Regions from separate parts of the Phocaeicola dorei genome, predicted to be linked through region 2. Evidence: riboswitches for the same ligand, from Rfam matches in the RefSeq annotation. Region 2 holds a riboswitch; the other holds the start of a gene.
The links. Region 2 has a riboswitch for cobalamin ahead of GKD17_RS10790 (TonB-dependent receptor). Riboswitches for the same ligand answer to the same signal wherever they lie in the genome.
Positions count from the first base shown of each region.

Region 1 (4,603 bases), 1.5 Mb from region 2:
AATATAGAATGCCGGTAAGGGCTTGTATTGTTAGGAGTATTGGCATTTAGGTTATTATATATGTAATCTGCCGCATAAACCATGCTCCAGTGACTAGTCGGAGTATATAGTAATGCTCCTGATGTATAGTATTCTCGTTGGAAATAACGGTCGTTTAATTCTCCTCCGGGGTATTTTCCTCCTTCATCGTGGTAATGAGATTGGCTCCAGTTAAATTTCCCATTGATTAACAAAGAAAGATTATTTTCCCAATAAGTACGGTAATGTACTTGTGAAAAGAAATTTCGTTCGCGTAACTTCTCACGGCTTTTCGCGTTGTAAAGAATGACTGCACCGGGTAATTGCTGATTTGTATCGTAATAATAAATCTTTCCGTTCAGTGTGCTTCTGTTATTAGGGCTGATGTAAAGATTCAGTTCTCCTCTGTAGGTTTGAATGTTGTTGTTATAGCGTTTTTCTTTGGAAACATAATCTCCGTTGACTAAAGTGAAAGGATATAGGTTATCTGCCCTCATAAATTCACCAGTGGTAGATGCTGAAATCTTTTCGTTAAACTTTTGTTCGTAGCGGATAAGGGGATTAATCATCCCGAAAGAACCTGTCTTTATCTGTCCCGTCAAGTGATTTTTTTTGTTTGAAAAATCCGGGGATATGCTTTGTAATTTTAAGGCGGCAGCAGAAGCAACTGTACGTGCCGGTACAAAAATATCTTCATTGTCCCCAATGGTCAGTGAAATTTGCTGGATATTGTCAATAGAGAAACGAGACAAGTCTATTTGTCCGCTTTGACAATCACTGAGTGTAACCCCGTCATAAACTACGGCTGTATGTTTGGCTCCTAAACTCCGAACGGAGATAGTTTTCATTCCTCCTGCACCCCCATAATCCTTTATGTTGACTCCTGAGAAGCGACGTAAAGCATCAGCAATATCCGTAATGCCTTGTTGTTGCAATTGCTTCTTGTCGAGTTGTTGGAAGGGACTGCTACTTTTAACCTGTTGCTTGGTACGTTCAGCCGTAACCGTAACTTCGTCTATTTTATGCACTTTCCCGGTAATGGAATCTCCTTTCTCCTGTGCCTGTATTTCAAGCGGCAATAGGATAAAGCTGCAAAGCAGACAAAGCCATAGCTTATAAGCCTGGTTATTTCCTTTCATTTAAAAAAACATATTAATGAATAAATACCGCATTCTTACCGCTGCTCTTTCCTCGAAAGCGACGGTCGATGACTTTACGTTTTGCAGGTCTTCTGACTTACTCCTGTTTACTTGCCTTCCCACCTTAATTATATATACAGGCAGTGGCGTGAGTGGATAAATAAACCTATCCCCTTATAGGGGTAGATGGAGCTTACAGCAGCGGGACTGTTCAGGACTTGCACCTGATTCCCTTTTCATCCGCTTCCTCGCATCAGTCGGAGGTACGCGGAACAAAACGTGGCAAAGATAGTTTGTTTGGATGAATAAGAAAAGGGAAATGATAAAAAATCCTTTTTTGAAATTAGTTGCAGATTTATTTCTTTCCCAGCAAAAGTAGGCGTGTGTAACGGTTCTTTTTTAGTGGCAAAACTAGTTGATTCTATCCATGTTGAAGATAAAATGAAATAGTATTGAATAAAATAAAACTGATGCTTAACAACATTCAAATATTGATTCGCTTTATTCAATATAATCACTATATTTGTTAAATGAATAATCTTAAAATACGTAATAGATGAAACATTTGAATTTTATTTTAGCCGGTTTATTTTTCCTGTGCGGTCTTTGTTGTCGGGCACAGGTGCTTCCTTTGGAAGAAAATGTGGTGTTGAACACCAAGGAAGGACAAATCAAAGGAAAACTGCTTTTGCCCGGTGGGGTGAAAACCTGTCCGGTGGTGCTTATTATAGCCGGATCCGGACCTACGGATATGGATGGTAATTCAGCCATTGGCAATTTGAGGAATAATTCGTTGAAGTTCCTGGCAGAAGGCTTGGCGGCAAACGGCATCGCTTCCTTGCGCTTTGACAAGCGGGGGATAGGAACCAGTGCGTCGGCTGGTAAGGAGGAAGCGAAACTTCGTTTTGAAGATTATGTGAACGATGTAACTGGCTGGATTGATTACCTGTCGAAAGAGAAACGTTTTACGACGATCACGGTGGCAGGACATAGCGAAGGGGCGCTGATTGGAATGTTGGCCTGTCAGAACCGGCCGAAGGTGAAAGGCTATATCTCGATTGCCGGTGCGGGTCGTCCTGCCTACGAGATTATAGAGGCGCAAGTGACCGCTCAACAGAATCCGGAAGCGGTGCGGAAAGAGGTGGCATCCATTAACGGGTCTTTGAAAAACGGCAAGGAAGTGAGTGACGTGCCGGCTTATCTGCAATCATTGTATCGGGCTTCTGTCCAGCCTTATTTGATTTCCTGGTTCAAGTATAATCCCCGGACGGTGATTGCTTCCGTCAAAGTGCCGGTTCTCATTGTTCAGGGTAAAAATGATATTCAGGTATCGGTGGAGGATGCCGAATTTCTGAAAAAGGGTTGCCCGGCTGCCGAGCTGCTTTTGATTGATAAGATGAACCATGTGCTGAAAGATTGTGAGTCAAAGGCCGTACAGCAGCAGATGCTTACTTATGGGAATCCTTCTCTGCCGGTGAACAATGCTTTGATAGCTTCTGTCAGTACATTTGTGAAAAAACTGAAATGATATGGGAGAAATAAAGAAACGTTTGCCGTTGCAATGCCCTGCGTGTAATGCACCGTTGAGGGTGGGTAGGCTTTTCTGTGGAGAATGCCGCACGGAAGTGTGCGGAGATTTTGAACTGCCTGTGCTGGCACGGCTTTCAGATAAAGAGCAGCAGTTTATTCTTGCGTTTGTCAAATCGAGCGGAAGTTTGAAGGGCATGGCGAAAAGTATGGGGGTCAGTTACCCTACGGTGAGAAATATCTTGGACGATTTAATTGATAGACTTTCTAAAATGGATGAGTAATGGGAAATAAAATGATAGGCAAAGCGGTGAATCAGTTTATACAGATTGCCGGTATGTGGGCATTGGTATGGGGAGCGTTGGGGGGCCTCATTTCGGTCCGGTCCCAATCCTGCCTGGTGGTGTTATGCGGCAGAGCATCTGATTGTGTGGCTGTTGTGCCATATGTTGATAAATCATTTTTATGGATAAAATAAAAAAGAGGATGCAAAAAGTCTTGTTGGAGCTTTGACATCCTCTTCTATGTTATACTGATGCGTTATTTAATCTTTTCTCGAATCTTGCTAAGATAGGCACGCATCCCCGCAGCATCTTTCTTGTTGATGATATCCAACAGCTCATTTAATTCTGTACGGATACCTTCTACCTGTGCCGGGGTGCGGGGATTGAATAAAATTTCCTGCAACAGGTAGTCGTCTTCGCTTAGTACTCCTTTAGCTATCTTCATGTGGCGTTTGAAAGTAGTACCGGGAGCGTCCTGATGCTTCATCACTGCCGCAAAAACAAAAGTGGAAACAAAAGGGATAGACAGTGAATAGGCCACTGTCTCATCGTGCTCGTCGAAGGTATACTCAAAGATATTCAGACCAAGGTTTTGGTATAAGTCTTTGAAGAAGATTTTACCCAAATGGTCCCCTTCGCTGATGATGATGGCATTTTCGGTGCTCAGTTTGTCTAGGTTGGCAAATGTGGGACCGAACATGGGGTGAGTAGACACATAACGGAATCCGCATTGGTCATAAAATTCTTTCAGTCCGGTCTTTACCGAGGCAATATCGCTGATGATGCAATCCTTGGGGAGAGCAGGCAATACTTGGTGAAAAGCATCCAGTGTATATTTCACGGTTGCCGCATTGATAACCAGTTCGGGCTTGAATTCTTCAATCTCTTCGAGTGTGGTATATCGGTAGGTATTGTAAACAAAACGAAGGCGTTTCGGGTCTACATCAAATACGGCGGTTTCGTGCTGGAAGCTCAATACATCGGTAAAGAAGGAGCCCATTTTACCGGCTCCTAAAATTAATATTCTCATCGGTTTACTTATTTATGATTTCCATTTGTTGCCTTACGCTTTCTTCGTGGATGGCTTCGAATACTTTTTTAATGAAATCTGAGTCCATGCCGCACAGTGAGCCTTGTGCACCGCGCTTGTCTAGAATTTCATTGTAACGGCCTGTCTGCAGAATGGTCATATCATGTTCTTTCTTGAATGTACCGATTTCACGGCAGACACGCATACGTTTTGCCAATACCTCGATAATCTCATTGTCGCAATCATCGATTTGGTTACGCAGTTCGCCCAGGTTTTCGGTGGTTTGGGTTTCTTTGCGGATGACTAGCAGATTTAGGATATAGTCCAGCACATCGGGAGTGACTTGTTGGGCGGCATCGCTCCATGCACAGTCGGGATTGCAGTGTGATTCTACGATTAAACCGTCAAAACCTAAGTCCATCGCCTGCTGGCAGAGGGGAGCTACCAACTCGCGCTTGCCACCGATATGGCTGGGATCACAGAAAATCGGTAGTTCGGGAATGCGGCGACGCAATTCGATAGGGATATGCCATTGAGGCAGGTTACGGTAAATCTTTTTATCATAAGAAGAGAATCCGCGATGGATAGCACCCAGTTGCTTCAAA
Region 1 covers NZ_CP046176.1:1,035,398-1,040,000, forward strand. The annotation lists gene GKD17_RS03990 (TonB-dependent receptor plug domain-containing protein) at 1-1,157, opposite strand, end outside; cobalamin riboswitch at 1,223-1,450, opposite strand; gene GKD17_RS03995 (alpha/beta hydrolase) at 1,714-2,685, shown strand; gene GKD17_RS04000 (DUF2089 family protein) at 2,687-2,968, shown strand; gene GKD17_RS04005 (hypothetical protein) at 2,968-3,162, shown strand; gene GKD17_RS04010 (prephenate dehydrogenase) at 3,225-3,998, opposite strand; gene GKD17_RS04015 (bifunctional 3-deoxy-7-phosphoheptulonate synthase/chorismate mutase type II) at 4,003-4,603, opposite strand, start outside.
Region 1: another riboswitch for cobalamin. It lies ahead of GKD17_RS03990 (TonB-dependent receptor plug domain-containing protein); the one in region 2 lies ahead of GKD17_RS10790 (TonB-dependent receptor).

Region 2 (4,603 bases):
ATTACGATGACAAATACTCAGCAGCTTATCCAAATCCACATATTTCTCAACCAATTCCGCAGCCTGTTCTATTAAGGTGTTCATGGAACGTTTGGCTGTCAATGTCAAACCCAAATGCCGGGATGGAATTTTCAACCCTTCTGTCATAGGCAGATATCCCAAACACTCTACTCCTGCATCAACACAAGCCTCACGTAAATAAGCGAAATGAGAAGGAGATGATACTTGATTGAAAACAATACCTGCAATCTTCACAGCCGGATTAAAATGCTTGAAACCATAAATTAACGGAGCCACAGAATAAGCTGTAGAACGCGCACTTACTATAAGCACTACAGGGATATTCAACAATCTGGCTATTTCAGCACTACTTCCCTGCATTCTTTGATAACCGTCGAACAATCCCATCACTCCTTCGGTTACACATACATCGGCTCCATCTCCATATTTATTATACAGATGTTGTACATGGGTATTTGATGCCATCCAAATATCCAAATTCACCGACTCATGGTCAGCAGCCAGCGTATGAAATTGTGTATCAATATAATCAGGACCACATTTAAAAGGCTGTACTCGCAGGCCTCGTTTGTGCAATGCCCGCAGCAACCCCATCGTAAAAGTCGTTTTTCCGCTTCCCGATGTAGCGGCCCCTATGAGTAATTGTGGCTTCATTCTTTAGTATTTCTTTTAAAAACGGATACAAAGATAGTGCAAATTGCAAATTATCGAAATTAGAATAACAGATTAATTCATAATTCCGACATATCAAGTAAATATCCTTAGAAAGCAATTAAAGTTTTATGGTTTATCAATTAAATAAGCTACCTTTGCAGTCATTTTGCCGGGATGACAGCTATAAAACGAAGCATCCTATCCCATAAAACCTACTCTAATATTTTGAAAGACAACTTTTTGAATTATAAAATTGATACTATAAATAATTAAACTAGATAATGAATTATGGAACTTTTTAGAAATCTCTTTGAAGGGTACCCTAATTTATGGGGCGGCGGAGTAGCACATTCCGTACTTATTCTTTCACTGGTCATTGCTTTCGGTATCATGTTAGGAAAAATAAAAGTGGCAGGTATCTCATTGGGAGTAACCTGGATACTTTTTGTAGGAATTGTATTCGGTCATTTCAATCTGAACCTGGACGAACATCTGTTGCATTTCTTAAAAGAGTTCGGTCTGATATTATTTGTCTACTCAGTCGGACTACAAGTGGGTCCCGGTTTCTTCTCAGCATTCAAAAAAGGAGGATTCACACTAAACCTGCTTGCCATGATGGTTGTATTTTTAGGTGTGACCATCACCATTATACTCCATTTCATAACAGGTGTCCCCATTACCACAATGGTAGGAATTCTTTCGGGTGCTGTAACAAATACCCCGGGACTAGGTGCCGCACAGCAAGCAAACAGTGATCTGAATGGTATAGACGCTCCCGAAATAGCACTGGGATATGCCGTAGCCTATCCACTGGGTGTAGTAGGATGTATTCTCTCCCTGCTGGCATTGAAATATATCCTGCGCATCAACACAAAAACCGAAGAAGCCGATGCGGAACGGGGATTGGGACATCTACAAGAACTGACCGTACGCCCTATCTCACTAGAAATACGCAATGAAGCCGTAGAAGGTAAAACAATAAAAGAAATCAAGCCATTGGTGAATCGTGATTTTGTGATTTCACGCATACGGCATTGTGACGGAGACAAACAAACAGAACTAGTGAACTCCACTACAGTATTTCACATGCACGATGAAATCCTTGTTATCGCCAATCCGATAGATGTAGAAGCTATCACTGTATTTTTTGGAAAACAAGTGAATGTGGAATGGGATTTCCAGAACAAACAACTTATTTCCAGAAAAATTCTGATCACCAAGCCTGAATTGAATGGCAAGACATTGGCTCAACTAAAAATCAGGAATAACTTCGGAGCAAGCATTACCCGTGTAAACCGTTCGGGTGTAGACCTTGTGGCCACTCCCAACCTGCAATTGCAAATGGGTGACCGGGTAAAGATTGTGGGTAGCGAACTGGCTGTAGCCCATGCCGAAAAGATTCTAGGTAATTCCATGAAACGTTTGAATCATCCCAACCTGATTCCTATTTTCTTAGGCATCGCATTAGGGTGTATTTTAGGAAGCACTCCTTTTTTATTCCCCGGTATCCCTCAACCGGTAAAACTGGGACTGGCAGGAGGCCCCCTTATTGTGTCCATCCTGATAAGCCGTTTCGGACCACATTATAAATTGATAACCTATACCACCATAAGTGCCAATTTGATGGTACGTGAAATCGGTATCTCACTTTTCCTTGCTTGCGTAGGATTAGGAGCCGGTAAAGGATTCATCGAAACAATTATTAACGAAGGCGGATATGTATGGATAGCATACGGCGCCATTATTACGCTGCTGCCTTTACTGATTGTAGGAATAATAGGACGATATGTTTATAAACTGAACTATTACACCTTGATCGGAGTATTGTCCGGAGCCACCACCAATCCGCCCGCATTAGCCTACTCCAATGATTTGACCTCTTGTGACGCTCCGGCAGTAGGTTATGCCACAGTTTATCCGCTCACCATGTTTTTACGTGTGCTTACAGCACAAATATTAATATTGGCGCTTGCCTGAAATCACTATCCGAATTATTGCAAATTCATATTGCCGTAGGAGTGAATCAAATTCACTTCTACGGTTCAAAATCCCCTCCTCTTTTCAATATTCTCTCCGTTTTAAGCAGTCATTTTTTCACTAATCTTAAAACATATATAAAATAATTGTCTACCTTTGCGCCCGGTTTGGTGATACAGATATTTTTTCTCTATCTGTATAAAAGGGAATTCGGTTGTGGAATCCGAAGCAGTGCCCGCTACTGTGAAACCCATTTGATGAAAAGCAACTCTCGCTATGCCACTGTTTCGAAAATGAAGAAATGGGAAGGCGCTTTTCAGGGTGAAGCCAGGAAACCTGCCAAATCAAAACATAGATAATCACGCTCTCCCGGGGTCAGGAAAGCCAATTATTAATTCTTAAATTCTTTCGATGAAAGTAAAATTATTATTGACAGCAATTACTTTAAGCTGTCTGGCTATTGACGTACTGGCACAAGTCAGTATCAGTGGAAAGATTGTGAGTGCCGATACCAACGAACCTGTAGTGGGGGCTAATATTCGTATTGACCAAAGCCTTTCAGGATGCACCACAAATGGTAAAGGCGAGTTTAATATCAACAATCTTCCTGATGGAAAACATGTATTAAGAATCACGCATGTCAGTTACACACCCAAATCTGTCACCACAAAAGGGGGTGAAAAAAATCTTCTTATCAAGCTACAAGACAGTTTTACCAATATAGGCCAGGTAGTAGTAACCGGAACAGGAACACACCACCGCATGACGGATAGTCCCGTGCCTGTTTCCGTTATCACCGCAAAGGATTTAAGTAATGCCAGTGTAACATCGCTGGACGAGGCCTTACAAAAGTTGACCCCATCTTTCTCAAGTATGACCAACGGTATGGGTACAACATTGAGTCTTAATGGATTGCCTGATGATTATTTCATTTTTCTGGAAAATGGCAAACGCCTGTATGGAGATGATACTTACGCCCGAATCAATGTTGCCAAAATCAAACGTATTGAAATATTGAACGGTGCCTCTTCCGCTCTTTACGGAACAAATGCTATCGGAGGAGTAATCAACATTATTACTGATGATGCAAAAAATGCTATCAATGTTTCCAGCGATACCCGTTATGCCAGTAAAGGACGTTTTACCCAGTCCGTAAACGCAGATGTCAATACCGGCAAGTTCGGCTCCTACACCTCTTACCGCCGTCAGCAGGCCGAGGGATGGCAACTGAATCCATACGAAGAGAACTCCAAAACTCATGAACTGGAAGAAACCGGGAAAGTAGCTTCTACAGGATTCTATGCAAATACTGTCAATCAAAAATTCACTTTTGATGCTACCGACAAACTCTCCTTTTATGCCCGCGGCGGATATTATGACAACAAGACACGCCGCCCTTATGAAGCATACGACTACAACATATTGCATGAAACCTTTAATTATGGTATTGGTACCCAATACATGATAAGTAAAGGGAATTATATTACCGCAGACTATTACGCCGATCATTTTTCTTCCTCTTATTGTTTTTTTAAAGACAATAAAACTTATAATGGAAAAGCAGGTGAAGAGCAAGTGCGCAAACGGACCCGCAATCACAATCTTAGCATAAAAGGTATCTTTAAATTAGGTGGCCGGCACAAACTTTCAGTCGGCACAGAATATATCGTTGATGTCTTGAAAAGTCAAACAGACAATATAGCTAAAGAAGATGCTTATACACTGGCCTTGTTTGCACAAGATGAAATAAAGTTACTGAGAAATCTACAGGCTTTGATCGGTGTACGTTACATTTATCATGAAAATTTCAAAAATCATGCCACTCCCAATGTAGCACTGATGTATAAACCCGGCAAATTCAATTTCCGTGCCTCCTATGCAGCAGGTTTCCGAACTCCTACCCTGTCTGAACTCTATGCCACTGACATAGCTAAAAAAAATGACAGGTTAA
Region 2 covers NZ_CP046176.1:2,582,467-2,587,069, reverse strand. The annotation lists gene GKD17_RS10800 (cobyrinate a,c-diamide synthase) at 1-675, opposite strand, end outside; gene GKD17_RS10795 (putative transporter) at 964-2,652, shown strand; cobalamin riboswitch at 2,804-3,010, shown strand; gene GKD17_RS10790 (TonB-dependent receptor) at 3,064-4,603, shown strand, end outside.